One region of the Lapillicoccus sp. genome, then DNA from elsewhere that is predicted to be linked to it. Evidence: predicted binding sites of a transcription regulator. Region 1 holds the regulator's gene; the other holds the start of a gene.
The links. The regulator Rex, encoded in region 1, represses fermentation and respiration genes when NADH is low (regulators of the CRP and FNR family bind a similar motif). The targets are predictions, from matches to a motif close to CTTGTGAANNNNTTCACAAG.
Positions count from the first base shown of each region.

Region 2: the regulator Rex is predicted to act here: its motif matches at 3,648-3,667, upstream of ACLL9L_RS00540 (geranylgeranyl reductase family protein).

Region 1 covers NZ_JBKJPP010000004.1:918-7,094, forward strand. Annotated here, with positions in the region: gene ACLL9L_RS00180 (sigma-70 family RNA polymerase sigma factor) at 6-818, opposite strand; gene ACLL9L_RS00185 (glutaredoxin family protein) at 923-1,156, shown strand; gene ACLL9L_RS00190 (redox-sensing transcriptional repressor Rex) at 1,368-2,039, shown strand; gene ACLL9L_RS00195 (glutamyl-tRNA reductase) at 2,036-3,370, shown strand; gene hemC (hydroxymethylbilane synthase) at 3,367-4,365, shown strand; gene ACLL9L_RS00205 (uroporphyrinogen-III synthase) at 4,362-5,993, shown strand; partial or broken gene hemB (porphobilinogen synthase) at 6,071-6,177, shown strand, end outside.
Region 2 covers NZ_JBKJPP010000007.1:24,675-30,851, reverse strand. Annotated here, with positions in the region: partial or broken gene ACLL9L_RS00560 (NADH dehydrogenase subunit D) at 37-486, opposite strand; gene ACLL9L_RS00555 (NADH-quinone oxidoreductase subunit C) at 486-1,253, opposite strand; gene ACLL9L_RS00550 (NuoB/complex I 20 kDa subunit family protein) at 1,253-1,807, opposite strand; gene ACLL9L_RS00545 (NADH-quinone oxidoreductase subunit A) at 1,823-2,185, opposite strand; gene ACLL9L_RS00540 (geranylgeranyl reductase family protein) at 2,289-3,626, opposite strand; gene ACLL9L_RS00535 (demethylmenaquinone methyltransferase) at 3,743-4,435, opposite strand; gene ACLL9L_RS00530 (isochorismate synthase MenF) at 4,600-6,066, shown strand; gene ACLL9L_RS00525 (hypothetical protein) at 5,953-6,177, opposite strand, start outside.

The DNA of each region.
Region 1 (6,177 bases):
TCGGATCAGGGGGCATCGTCACCGAGCACCCTCCGCAGGGACCGCAGCGCGCGCAGCTGTCGCTGTTTGACGGCGCCCTCCGTCGTGCCGAGGATCTCGGCGCACTCGATGATTGACAGGCCATGAAGGAAACGTAGGACGAGACACTCGGCCTGCTCGGGCTTGAGCGTGCGGATCGCCTCGAGGAGTCGGGAGTCACGCAAGCGAGCCAGGACCTCGGCCTCCGGCCCGTCCAGGCCATCGTCCGCGTCGAGCATCTCCGCGGTGGTCACCTCGAAACGGAAGCGGGCGGACTTCGCGCGGTCGGTGACGAGGTTGCGGGCGATGGTGATGAACCAGGCGGCGATGTCGCGGCCCTGCCAGGAGAAGCTGTCGATCCGGCGCAGGGCCCGCACGAAGGTCTCCGACGTGAGGTCCTCGGCCGTCTGCCTTGAGCCCACCCGGACGTAGACGTATCGGTAGACGGCGCCGACATAGCGCTCGTAGAGCACACCGAACGCGTCGGCGTCGCCCTGCTGGGCCAGCGCGACCAGGGCTTCGACCCGCTCGAGGTCGTGCGGGTCGCCACCGGGCCCGAACCCCCTCGACGACCGGCCCTCCGGTTTGGGCCCGGACCTGGCGGAACCGGGGGCGCCGGCCGGGTCGGAGACGCTGAGGGCGACGCGCAGGTCCGCGAGGAAGCGCCGGGCCGCCGAAGCCACCCCACGGTCGACGAAGCCGCTGGCACGCCCTGTCACCGCTCCGGCTCCGCGGGGCACTCCGAACGCCGCATCCGCTATCGAGCGAGCGGGCATCCGCACCACGGGGAAGGGAGCCACCCGCCTCATTGTCACCTATCCGTCTGACCTTGTCAGGTGTCCTCGACAATCACCCGGCCCGGAGTGACGTCGGCGGCCGTGTCGAGGACACTGGACCCGTGCCCATGCCCCGGATCACGCTCATCACCCGCCAAGGGTGCCACCTGTGCGACGACGCGCGAGCGGTGGTGTCGCGGGTGGCCGATGACCTCGGGGTGACGTGGCAGGAGCGCTCGATCGATGACGACGAGGCGCTGCGCGAGCAGTACTGGGAGCAGATCCCGGTGACGCTCGTGGACGGTGCGCCGCATGACTTCTGGCGGGTTTCGGAGGACCGCTTGAGGACGGCGCTGGCCTGACCCGACGGATCCGGTTGTGTGAGACCGATCACGTGAGCCCCGACGCCTGAACGGCAGCCTGCCCAGAGGGCGCCTGCTGCGGCCGGTCACCACTTTGTGCCTGCGTTCACAAACGCTTACGCTGGGCTCTTATCCATGCGCTCCAGCCCCTCCCGGATGGCGTCCAGTCCACCCAGGTCCGGCCCACAGTGAAAGGAGCCGGTGAGCCACCGTGTCCGCCGACCCCGCCATCCGTCGAGAGATCCCCGACGCGACGGTTGCCCGGCTGCCGGGATATCTGCGTGCGCTCACCGACGTCGCGGAACGCGGCATCTCCTCGGTCTCGTCCGAGGAGCTTGCGACCGCGGCCGGCGTCCGGTCCACCCAGTTGCGCAAGGACCTGAGCCACCTCGGCTCCTACGGCGTGCGGGGCGTGGGCTACGAGGTCGAGCACCTGGCCGTCGAGATCTCCCGGGCCCTCGGTCTCACCCAGGACTGGCCCGTCGCCATCGTCGGCATGGGCAATCTCGGCCGCGCCCTCGCGGCATACTCCGGCTTCGCCATCGGGGGCTTCCACGTGGCAGCGCTCTTCGACGAGGACCCCTCCCTCGCCGGTGAGCACGTCGGTGACGTCCCGGTCTCGCCGATGACCGAGCTGGCCCTGCTGGCCGAGGCTGAGGGCCTCTCGCTCGGGGTCATCGCCACTCCGGCCGCCTCGGCGCAGCAGGTGTGTGACGCGCTCATCGCTGCCGGCATCCGTTCGGTCCTCAACTTCGCGCCCGTGGTCCTCGTCGTGCCGCCCGACGTCAACGTGCGCCGTGTCGACCTCGCGACGGAGCTGCACGTCCTCGCCTTCCACGAGCAGCAGAAGAGCCTCGACGCCGACCTGGGGCTGGCCCAGTGAGCGTCCTGGTCATCGGCCTGTCCCACCACACGGCCCCCATGAGCCTGCTCGAGGCCGTCGCCCGCGCGAGCAGCGCCGACCTCGCGGCCAGGGTGCGTGCCTCTGATGCGGTATCGGAGACCGTCGTCGTGGCCACCTGCAACCGCCTCGAGGTGTATGCCGATGCCGTCACCTTCCACGGCGCCGTCGCGGCGATCGGCGAGTCGCTCGCGGCCTCGTCCGGGGTGGCCCTGGGCGACCTCAGCGCCCACCTCTACGTGCACTACGAGGACCGTGCGGTCGCCCACGCCTTCTCCGTCGCCTCCGGGCTCGACTCGATGGCCGTCGGTGAGGCCCAGGTCCTCGGCCAGATGCGCACCGCCCTGCGCAGCGCCCAGCACGCCGGCACTGCGGGAGAGTCGCTCAACTCGCTCTTCCAGCAAGCCCTGCGGGTGGGCAAGCGCGCCCACGCCGAGACCGCGATCGACACCGTGAGCCACTCGCTCGTCGAAGCCGGCCTGGATGGCGCCGTCGAGATCGTCGGCCCGCTGGCCGGGGCTCACGTGCTCGTCGTCGGGGCGGGCGGCATGAGCAGCCTCGCGGCGGCCACCGCAGCGCGCCGCGGTGTCGGGGAGCTGACCGTCGTCAACCGCACAACCGCTAAGGCGCATCGGCTGGCCGACGACGCCGGGGGTAGCGCGCGGCCGCTCGCCGAGCTCGACGCAGCCATCGCCGCCGCTGACATCATCATCAGCTCGACCGGGGCCCTCGGCCACCTCATCACGGCGGACCAGGTCGCCCGGGCCCGAGCCGGCGACGGGGCCCGAACCCAGGTCTTCCTCGACCTCGCGCTGCCTCGCGACGTCGACCCGGCCACCGGCGACCTGCCCGGCGTCTACCTCATCGGCCTGGCCGAGCTCGGCGCCCGACTCGCGGCCGAGTCGTCTACGGCGACCCTCCCCGAGGTCGCGGCGGTGTGCGACCTCGTCACGGGTGAGGTGGCCAGTTATCTCACCGGCCGGATCGCCAAGTCCGTCATTCCCACGGTCGCGGCGCTGCGCTCGCGGGCCGCCGACGTCGTCGACGCCGAGCTGGGTCGCCTGGACCAGAAGCTGCCGGGTCTCGACGCGGCAACACGCTCCGAGGTGCAGCGCACGGTGCACCGCATCGTGGAGAAGCTCCTCCACACCCCGACGGTCCGGATCAAGGAGCTGACGAGCGGGGGAGCCGGCGGTGACTACGCCGCTGCCCTGCGTGCGCTCTTCGACCTCGACCCCCACGAGGTCGCGACGGTGTCGGTCCCTCCGGACGGGCCCACGCTCACCGGCCCCGACGGCGGTGACGGCGCATGACCACCCTCCGCCTCGGCACCCGTCGCAGCGCCCTGGCCACCACCCAGTCGACGTGGGTGGCCGACCGGCTCCGCGCCGCCGGGCACGACGTCGAGCTCGTCGAGATCACGACTCACGGCGACGTGTCGGCGGAGCACCTGACGTCGATCGGTGGGACGGGAGTGTTTGCCGCGGCCATCCGGCGGGCATTGATCAATCGCGAGATCGATCTCGCCGTCCACTCTCTCAAGGACCTGCCCGTGACCCCGGAACCCGGTCTCGTGATCGCCGCGATCCCAGCGCGCGAGGATCCGCGCGACGTCCTCGTCGCCCGTGACGGTCTGACCCTCGGGGAGCTCCCCACAGGCGCCGTCATCGGCACGGGTTCGCCGCGCCGTGCCGCGCAGCTCAACGCCCTCGGCCTCGGATTGGATGTGCGGCCCATCCGCGGCAACGTCGACACCCGCATCCGCTTCGTTCACTCCGGGGCGTGCGACGCCGTGGTCCTCGCCCGCGCCGGTCTGCAACGCCTGGGCCGGCTGGACGACGTCACCGAGACGCTCGACCCGCTGCAGATGCTCCCGGCCCCGGGCCAGGGCGCACTCGCGGTCGAGTGCCGCACCGACCGACGCGACGTCGTCGACCTCCTCGAGACCTTGGACGACCCCGAGACCCGCGCCTGCGTCACCGCCGAGCGAGCCGTGCTGGCCGTGCTCGAGGCGGGCTGCACCGCGCCCGTCGGAGCGTTGGCCGAGGTCGTCGAGGGAGAGGTCGGCCTCGAGCTCTCCCTGCGGGCGTTCGTCGGGTCGGAGGACGGCTCCGACGAGCTGCGCCGGTCCGTCGTCGGGCCCGTCGAAGGGGCCGCCGACCTCGGCCGGCGCCTCGCCGAGACCCTCCTCGAGGACGGCGCCCACGAGCTGGGCTGCCACCCACCCCCGCCGCCCGACGGCATACCCAGACCGAAGGCCGCCCTCAGCACCGAATCCACCCCTCAAGACCGGGAGCCCGTCTCGTGACCCCCACCACTGCCCAGAGCAAGACCGCCGGCAAACCAGCCGGACGGGTCGCCTTCGTCGGCGCAGGTCCCGGCGACCCCGGCCTGGTGACACTGCGCGCGCGGGACTACCTGGCCGCCGCCGACACGGTCGTCATCGACCAGGTCAACCGGGGCGACATGGTCCGGCGACACGCGCGGCCCGACGTCGAGATCGTCGACGCCGGCCACGGCGAGCACGGTGAGGAGCTGACCCGCGCCTCGCGGGCCAAGTTGCTCGTGCGCGCCGCGAAGGCCCGCGGCGAGGACGGGCTCGTCGTGCGCCTCATGGACGGTGACCCCGCGATGTTCAACGGGTTCGCCGAGGAGGCGATGGCGTTGCACAAGGCCGGCATCCGCTTCGACGTCGTCCCCGGTGTGTCCGCGGTCACCGCAGTCCCGACGTATGCCGGGGTGCCGCTCACCTCGCAGCACGCCAGCGCGGTGCTCGTCGTCAGTGCCGGCGACCGCAAGCACGACTGGTCGACGGCTGTCGCGGCGAACGTGACGGTCGTGATCCTGGGGGTGCCCGAGACGCTGGCCGACGCCCTTGCCGACCTGCTGGCCGCCGGCCGCGCGGGTGACACGCCGGTCGCCCTCACCGAGCGGGGTACGACGACCCAGCAGGTGACCCACACGACGACGCTCGCCGAGGTGGCCGGGCTGCTGCGCGCGACGAAGGTGCACTTTCCGTCGCTCGCCATCGTCAGCCCCAACGTCGCGCTGCGCGCGGAGCTGTCCTGGTTCGAGACCAAGCCGCTCTTCGGGTGGAACGTCCTCATCCCCCGGACCAAGGACCAGGCCACCGCCACGATCGAGCGCCTCGCGTCCTACGGCGCCAACGCGGACGTCGTCCCGACGATCTCGGTCGAGCCGCCGCGCACGCCGCAGCAGATGGAGCGGGCGATCAAGGGCCTCGTCACCGGGCGCTACGAGTGGATCGGCTTCACGTCGGTCAACGCGGTCCGTGCGGTGCGGGAGAAGTTCGACGAGTTCGGGCTCGACGCCCGCGCCTTCGCCGGGCTGAAGATCGCCGCCGTCGGAGGGGTCACGGCCCAGGCGCTGCGCGACTGGGGCATCGTGCCCGACCTCGTGCCGTCCGAGGACCAGTCTGCTGCGGGCCTGCTCGCCGAGTGGCCGGAGTTCGATGCCGTGCTTGACCCCATCAACCGGATTTTCCTGCCGCGCGCGGACATCGCCACCGACACCCTGGTGGCAGGGCTCGTCGAGATGGGTTGGGAGGTCGACGACGTGACGGCTTATCGCACGGTCCGGGCTGCGCCGCCCGCCGCCGAGGTGCGTGACGCGATCAAGTCCGGCACGTTCGACGCGGTGCTCTTCACCTCCAGCTCGACGGTGCGCAACCTCGTCGGCATCGCCGGCAAGCCCCACCACTCCACCGTCGTCGCGGTGATCGGGCCGGCCACGGCCAAGACCGCAGAGGAGCACGGGCTGCGGGTCGATGTCATGGCCCCGACCGCCTCGTCCGACGCGCTCGTCGACGCGCTCGCGGCGCACGGCCTCGGCCTCGCGGCCGCGGCGGCGGAGGCTGGCGAGCCGGTCCGTCGCCCGAGCGAGAAGCGTCCGACGTCCCGGCGCCGGGCCAAGTAGTGGCGTCGGTCACCTCATCGGGCACCTCCTCGGGCGCGGCGTCGGCCGGGCTCCCTGCCGGGCGCCTCGCCGGGCCTGTGGTCCGGCCACGGCGGCTGCGGCAGAACGCCGCCGTCCGGGCCCTCGTCGCCGAGACCCGACTGCATGCGCGCGAGCTCGTGCTGCCGGTCTTCGTCCGGGAGGG
Region 2 (6,177 bases), on a different contig from region 1:
GCTCGACATCGAGGACGACATCCCGGAGAAGGCCAAGGTCATGCGGTTCAGCTCCATCAGGAGCACCCGCATGACCTTGGCCTTCTCCGGGATGTCGTCCTCGATGTCGAGCAGCCGTTCGACACCCAGGCAGTAGGTGGCCTCGTTGAACAGCGGGGCCAGGTAGTCCATCCGGGTGCAGAACGTGACGCCCTGGACCCAGGAGCGGTACTCCATGTTCTTCTCGATGCCGGTGTGCAGGTAGCCGATCCCCGCGCGCGTCTCGGTCACCGTCTCGCCGTCGAGCTCGAGAATCAGGCGGAGCACGCCGTGCGTCGACGGGTGCTGCGGACCCATGTTGACGACGATGCGTTCCTCGTGGAGGGCAGCTGCCTCGTCGATGAGCTGGTCCCAGTCACCGCCGGTGGCGTTGAAGATGTGGGCGCCCTCGGCCGCGGCGGTGTCCGCACCCGAGGTCGCGTAGATGTCGCTGGTTTCGGTGCTCATCAGTTGTAAGACCTCCGCTGGTCCGGCGGCGGGACCGTGGCCCCCTTGTACTCGACGGGGATGCCGCCGAGGGGGTAGTCCTTGCGCTGCGGGTGGCCCGGCCAGTCGTCGGGCATGAGGATCCGGGTCAGTGCCGGGTGGCCGTCGAACTGGATGCCGAACATGTCCCAGGTCTCGCGCTCGTGCCAGTCGTTGGCAGGATAGACCGCGACGATCGACGGGATGTGCGGGTCGCTGTCGGGGCAGGTGACCTCGACCCGGATCCGGCGGCTGCCGTGGGTGATCGAGAGGAAGTGGTAGACGGCGTGCAGTTCGCGGCCCGCCTCGGCGAGGTAGTGCACCCCGGAGACGCCGGTGCAGACCTCGAACCGCAGGCTCGGGTCGTCGCGCAGCGTCTGGGCGAAGGCCACGAGGTGCTCGCGGCGCACGAAGATCGTCATCTCGCCGCGGTCGACGGTCACCCGCTCGACGGCCTCTCCCCACGACGCGGTGCCGCCGACGAGCGCCCGCTCGAGGTGGTCGGCGACCTCGTCGAAGTAGCCGCCGAAGGGCCGCTGCGACGCGCCGGGGAAGAGGATCGGTGACTGCAGGCCGCCGTATCCCGAGGTGTCGCCGCCCTGGGAGGCGCCGAACATGCCGGTGCGCTCGCCGACGACGACCGGGTCCGGCGTCGTGCCCAGCAGGGCCGGGAGGTTGGTGTGCTCCTCCGCGGCTTCCTGGCCGGCGGCGTGACCGGTCACCGGCGCCGTGCTGTCGTCGTCGGCCATCAGGCGAGCAGTCCCTTCATCGCGTGGGTCGGCGTCGCCGACAGGGCTGCCGCCTCGGCCGCCTTCACGGCGTTCACCCGGTTGATGCCCAGCGGCTCGTTCTGGATCTGCTCGTGGAGGGTGATGATCGCGTTGAGGAGCATCTCCGGGCGCGGCGGGCAGCCGGGCAGGTAGATGTCCACAGGGACGATGTGGTCGACGCCCTGGACGATCGCGTAGTTGTTGAACATGCCGCCGGAGCTGGCGCACACCCCCATGGAGATGACCCACTTGGGGTTCGGCATCTGGTCGTAGACCTGGCGTAGGACGGGGGCCATCTTCTGGCTGACGCGGCCGGCGACGATCATCAGGTCGGCCTGGCGCGGCGTCGCAGAGAACCGCTCCATGCCGAATCGCGCGATGTCGTAGTCCGGGGTGCCGACGGCCATCATCTCGATGGCGCAGCAGGCGAGGCCGAACGTGGCCGGCCACATCGAGCTCTTGCGCATGTAGCCGGCCATGCCCTCGACCGTCGACAGGAGGAACCCGGCGGGAAGCTTCTCTTCGATACCCATGAGGGGTGCCCTTCCTTAGTCCCACTCGAGACCGCCGCGGCGCCAGACATAGGCATACGCGACGAAGACGGTGAGGATGAACAGGACCATCTCGAGAAGCGCGAACAGTCCCAGCTGGTTGAACGCCACGGCGAACGGATAGAGGAAGATGCTCTCCACGTCGAAGACGATGAACAGCATCGCCGTGAGGTAGTACTTGACCGGGACGCGACCGCCACCCACCGCATGCGGCGTCGGCTGGATGCCGCACTCGTAGGCCTCCATCTTGGCCCGGTTGTAGCGCTTCGGCCCGACGACGAGGCTGGTGCCGACCGAGAGGACCGCGAACGCGGCGCCGAGGCCGAGGAGCATCAACAACGGGACATACGGGTTCGTCATCCGGTGATCCCCTTCCGGTTCTCGGTCACGTTCCAGTTTTCGGGCACGCAGGCGCCTTCCGGGCCGCTCGGGCCCATCCTATGGGCGCCCGTGGCGATGGCGCTCACGCGTTGGGCGCCATCGAGGAGAGGGCATGGATGAGCCGGTCGTCGGCCCGCCCGCCGTGCTGCTCGGGCAGGTTGGCCATCACCTTGAGGAGGAACTTCATCAGGGTCGTGCGCGGCAGGCCGTAGGTGGTCGCGAGGCGCATCACCTCGGGGTTGCCGATCGCCTTGGCGAACCAGCGCCCCAAGGTGAAGTAGCCGCCGAGAGCGTCCTTCATGACCCGGGGATAGGACTGCAGGACCCGCTCACGGCCGGCGTCGTCGGGTCGGGCGAAGGCCTGGGCGACGACCTCCGCAGCGAGCCGACCGGACTCCATGGCGTAGGCGATGCCCTCACCGTTGAACGGGTTGACCATCCCGCCGGCGTCGCCGACGAGCATGAGGCCCTTGGCGTAGTGCGGCTGCCGGTTGAAGCCCATCGGCAGAGCGGCCCCCCGGATCGGGCTGACCATCGTCTCCTCGGAGTAGGTCCACTCCGGCGGCATGGTCGCGACCCAGCTCCGCATGACGTCCTTGTAGTCGACCGTTCCGAACGCCTTGGAGGTGTTGAGGATGCCGAGCCCGACGTTGGACGTGCCGTCGCCGACCCCGAAGATCCAGCCGTAGCCGGGCAGGAGCACGCGGTTGCCGGACGGGTCCTGGGACCACAGCTCGAGCCAGGACTCGAGGTAGTCGTCGTCGTGGCGCGGTGACGTGTAGTAGGTGCGGACCGCGACGCCCATGGGGCGGTCGTCCCGCTTCTCGCGGCCCATCGCCAGGGACAGCCGCGAGGAGTTGCCGTCGGCGGCGATGACGAGCGGCGCGTGGTAGCCGATCTCCGGGCCGCCGGAACGGCCCTGCTCGTCGACCGCCCTGGCCCGCACGCCGACGATGGCGCCGGACCCGTCGGTGATCGGGCCGACGACGTTGGTCGCCTCGAGGAGACGGGCGCCGTGCTTGACCGCGTGGCGGGCGAGGATGTCGTCGAAGTCCATCCGGGTCCGGACCAGGCCGTAGGGCGGGAAGTCCGCGTTGTCGGGCCAGTCGAGCTGCAGCCGCATGCCCCCGCCGATGATCCTCAGGCCGTGGTTCTTGATCCAGCCGTCGTCCTCGGGGGTGGGGATGCCCAGGGTGACCAGCTCGCGGACGGCTCGGGGCGTCAGCCCGTCACCGCACACCTTCTCGCGGGGGAAGCGGGTCTTCTCGAGCAGGAGCACGTCGAGACCGCTCATCGCGAGGTAGGCGGCGGTCGCGGCGCCACCGGGGCCCGCGCCGACGACGATCACGTCGGCGGACTCCCCCCGCGCAGGGGGCGTCGGGGGGCCCATGGAGGCCTCGGGGGCGGTCTCGGTGCTCATGGTCCTGGCTCTACCTGCCTGCTTGTGAAGAGGTTCACGAACTTGTGTCGAAGTGTAATCCTCCGCTGCGACGACGCCGCCCCGACTCCCCCCGGACTCCCCCGACTCCGATAGGGTCAGTCCTTGACAGCGCGGTGGAGGGCGACGATGCCGCCGGTGAGGTTGCGCCAGGACACGTCGCCCCAGCCGGCCGCCTCGAGGTATCGGGCCAGCTCGCGCTGGTCCGGCCACTCCCGGATCGACTCCGCGAGGTAGACGTAGGACTCGGGGTCGGACGAGACCCGGCGGGCGATCGCCGGCAGCGCCCGGATGAGGTAGTTCAGGTAGACCCCGCGCACCGGTGGGCTCACCGGCTGGCTGAACTCGCACACGACGAGCCGCCCTCCGGGCCTGGTGACGCGGTGGAACTCGACGAGGGCGCCGAGGGGGTCTGAGACGTTCCGCAGCCCGAACGACATGGTCACGGCATCGAAGGAGCCGTCAGCGAAGGGCAGGCGCATCGCGTCCGCTGCAGTGAACCCGAGGTCCGGCCGGCGCCGTCGGCCCACCTTCAGCATCCCGAGCGAGAAGTCCCCGGGGACCACGTTGACGCCAGCGTCGGCGAAGGGCTCGGAGCTCGTGCCGGTGCCGGCGGCGATGTCCAGGACGGTCTCGCCGGGCTGGGCACCGACGGCCCTGACCGTCGCCCGACGCCACCACCGGTCCTGACCGAGGGACAGGACGTCGTTGGTCAGGTCGTACTTCGCGGCGACTTCGTCGAACATCTGCGCGACGTCCGAGGGGAGCTTGTCGAGGCTGGCGCGGGTCATGTGCCCATCCTCGCTCACCCTCCGGTATGCCGTGGCGGCACCTCCCGCTGGCGCACGCGGCTGGGGTGCCGGGTCCGGCAGGCCCATCCGGGAGCGGCACCGCCGGTGCGGGACCGGCCACATCCATGGCGGGATGCCCGGTCGTCAGTCGTAGCATGATCGCGATGTCCACGCTCCCGCAGCCGCACCCCGAGCCGGTGCCCGACCCGCTCAACCGGCAACTCGCCGCGCCGCCCGTCGGGGCGCCGCTCGTGGTGCGCACCGTGGCCTGCGAGGACCCCGGCGCCCTCCTGGGACTCATCCCCAGCGGGCTCGGCCCGGACGAGATCCTTTCCTGGGTCCGGCGCGGTGAGGGACTCGTCGGCTGGGGTCGGGCCGAGACCTTCACGGCGCGGGGTCCGCAACGGTTCACCGAGGCGCAGGCCTGGTGGGGCAACGCGGCCCGCCACGCGGTCGTGCGGGACGAGGTCGGCCTCCCCGGCACGGGTCCCGTGGTCTTCGGCTCCGTGCCCTTCGCCGACGACTCGGCGGAGGCGGCCCTGTTCATCGTCCCCGAGGTCGTCGTCGGGCACCGTGGCGGCCGGTGGTGGCTCACGACGGCCAGTCGGGACCCGCAGCTGCGGCCGATCCCGGTCGTCGGCCCCACGACGCCGCCCGAGGCCCCGGACGACGTGTCCTTCTCCGACGGTGCGCTCTCCCCGACCGAGTGGGCCGGCGTGGTCGCCGAGGCGGTTACCCGGATCACCCGCGGAGACCTCGACAAGGTCGTCCTCGCCCGCGACCTCTGCGTAGAGGCGTCCTCGCCCGTCGACGCGCGGTGGATCCTCCGCCAGCTCGCGCAGCGCTACGACAACACCTGGACGTTCTCGGTCGGGGGGCTGGTCGGAGCGACCCCCGAGCTGCTCGTGCGACGCGACAAGGGGCTCGTGACGTCCCGGGTGCTCGCCGGGACGATCCGCCGCACCGGTGACGACGGCAAGGACCTCGCTCTCGCCGGCTCGCTCGCGCGCTCGAGCAAGGACCTCGAGGAGCACGAGTACGCCGTCCGCTCCGTCGCCGAGGCCCTCGCCCCGCACTGCTCGTCGATGAACGTGCCCGAGTCTCCCTTCGTCCTGCACCTGAGCAACGTCATGCACCTCGCCACGGACGTCGCCGGCGTCAGCTCGGACGACGCCTCCTCCCTGGCCCTGGCCGCCTCGCTCCACCCGTCGGCAGCCGTGGGCGGGACTCCCACGACGGACGCCGTCGCGCTCATCGCCGAGCTCGAGGGCATGGACCGTGGACGCTACGCCGGGCCGGTCGGGTGGATGGACGCGACGGGTGACGGCGAGTGGGGCATCGCGCTGCGCTGCGGCCAGTTCGTCGACGACGCGGCGACCGCGCTGTGGATCTATGCCGGCTGCGGCATCGTCGCGGGGTCGGAACCCGAGTCCGAGGTGGCCGAGTCCGATGCGAAGTTCGTCCCCATGCGGGACGCGCTCAGCGGCGGCTGGTCAAGCGGGCCGGGGGGAGCCCGCTCAGGTGATGGCGACGAAGGCCGGGGAGAGCACCGTCGGCGCCAGCAGGTCGCCGATGCTGGTGAGGGTGTCCACCAGCACGGGGCCCCTCTCCACGGACCGGACCAGCTCTGACAGGTCGTCCAGACGTCCCGCGGCCATCAGCTCGACCCCGATCTCGGCTTCGGCAAGCCAGTCCTCGCCGACGACGGCAAGGACCTCGGCCACCAGGGTCGGCGCCAGCGC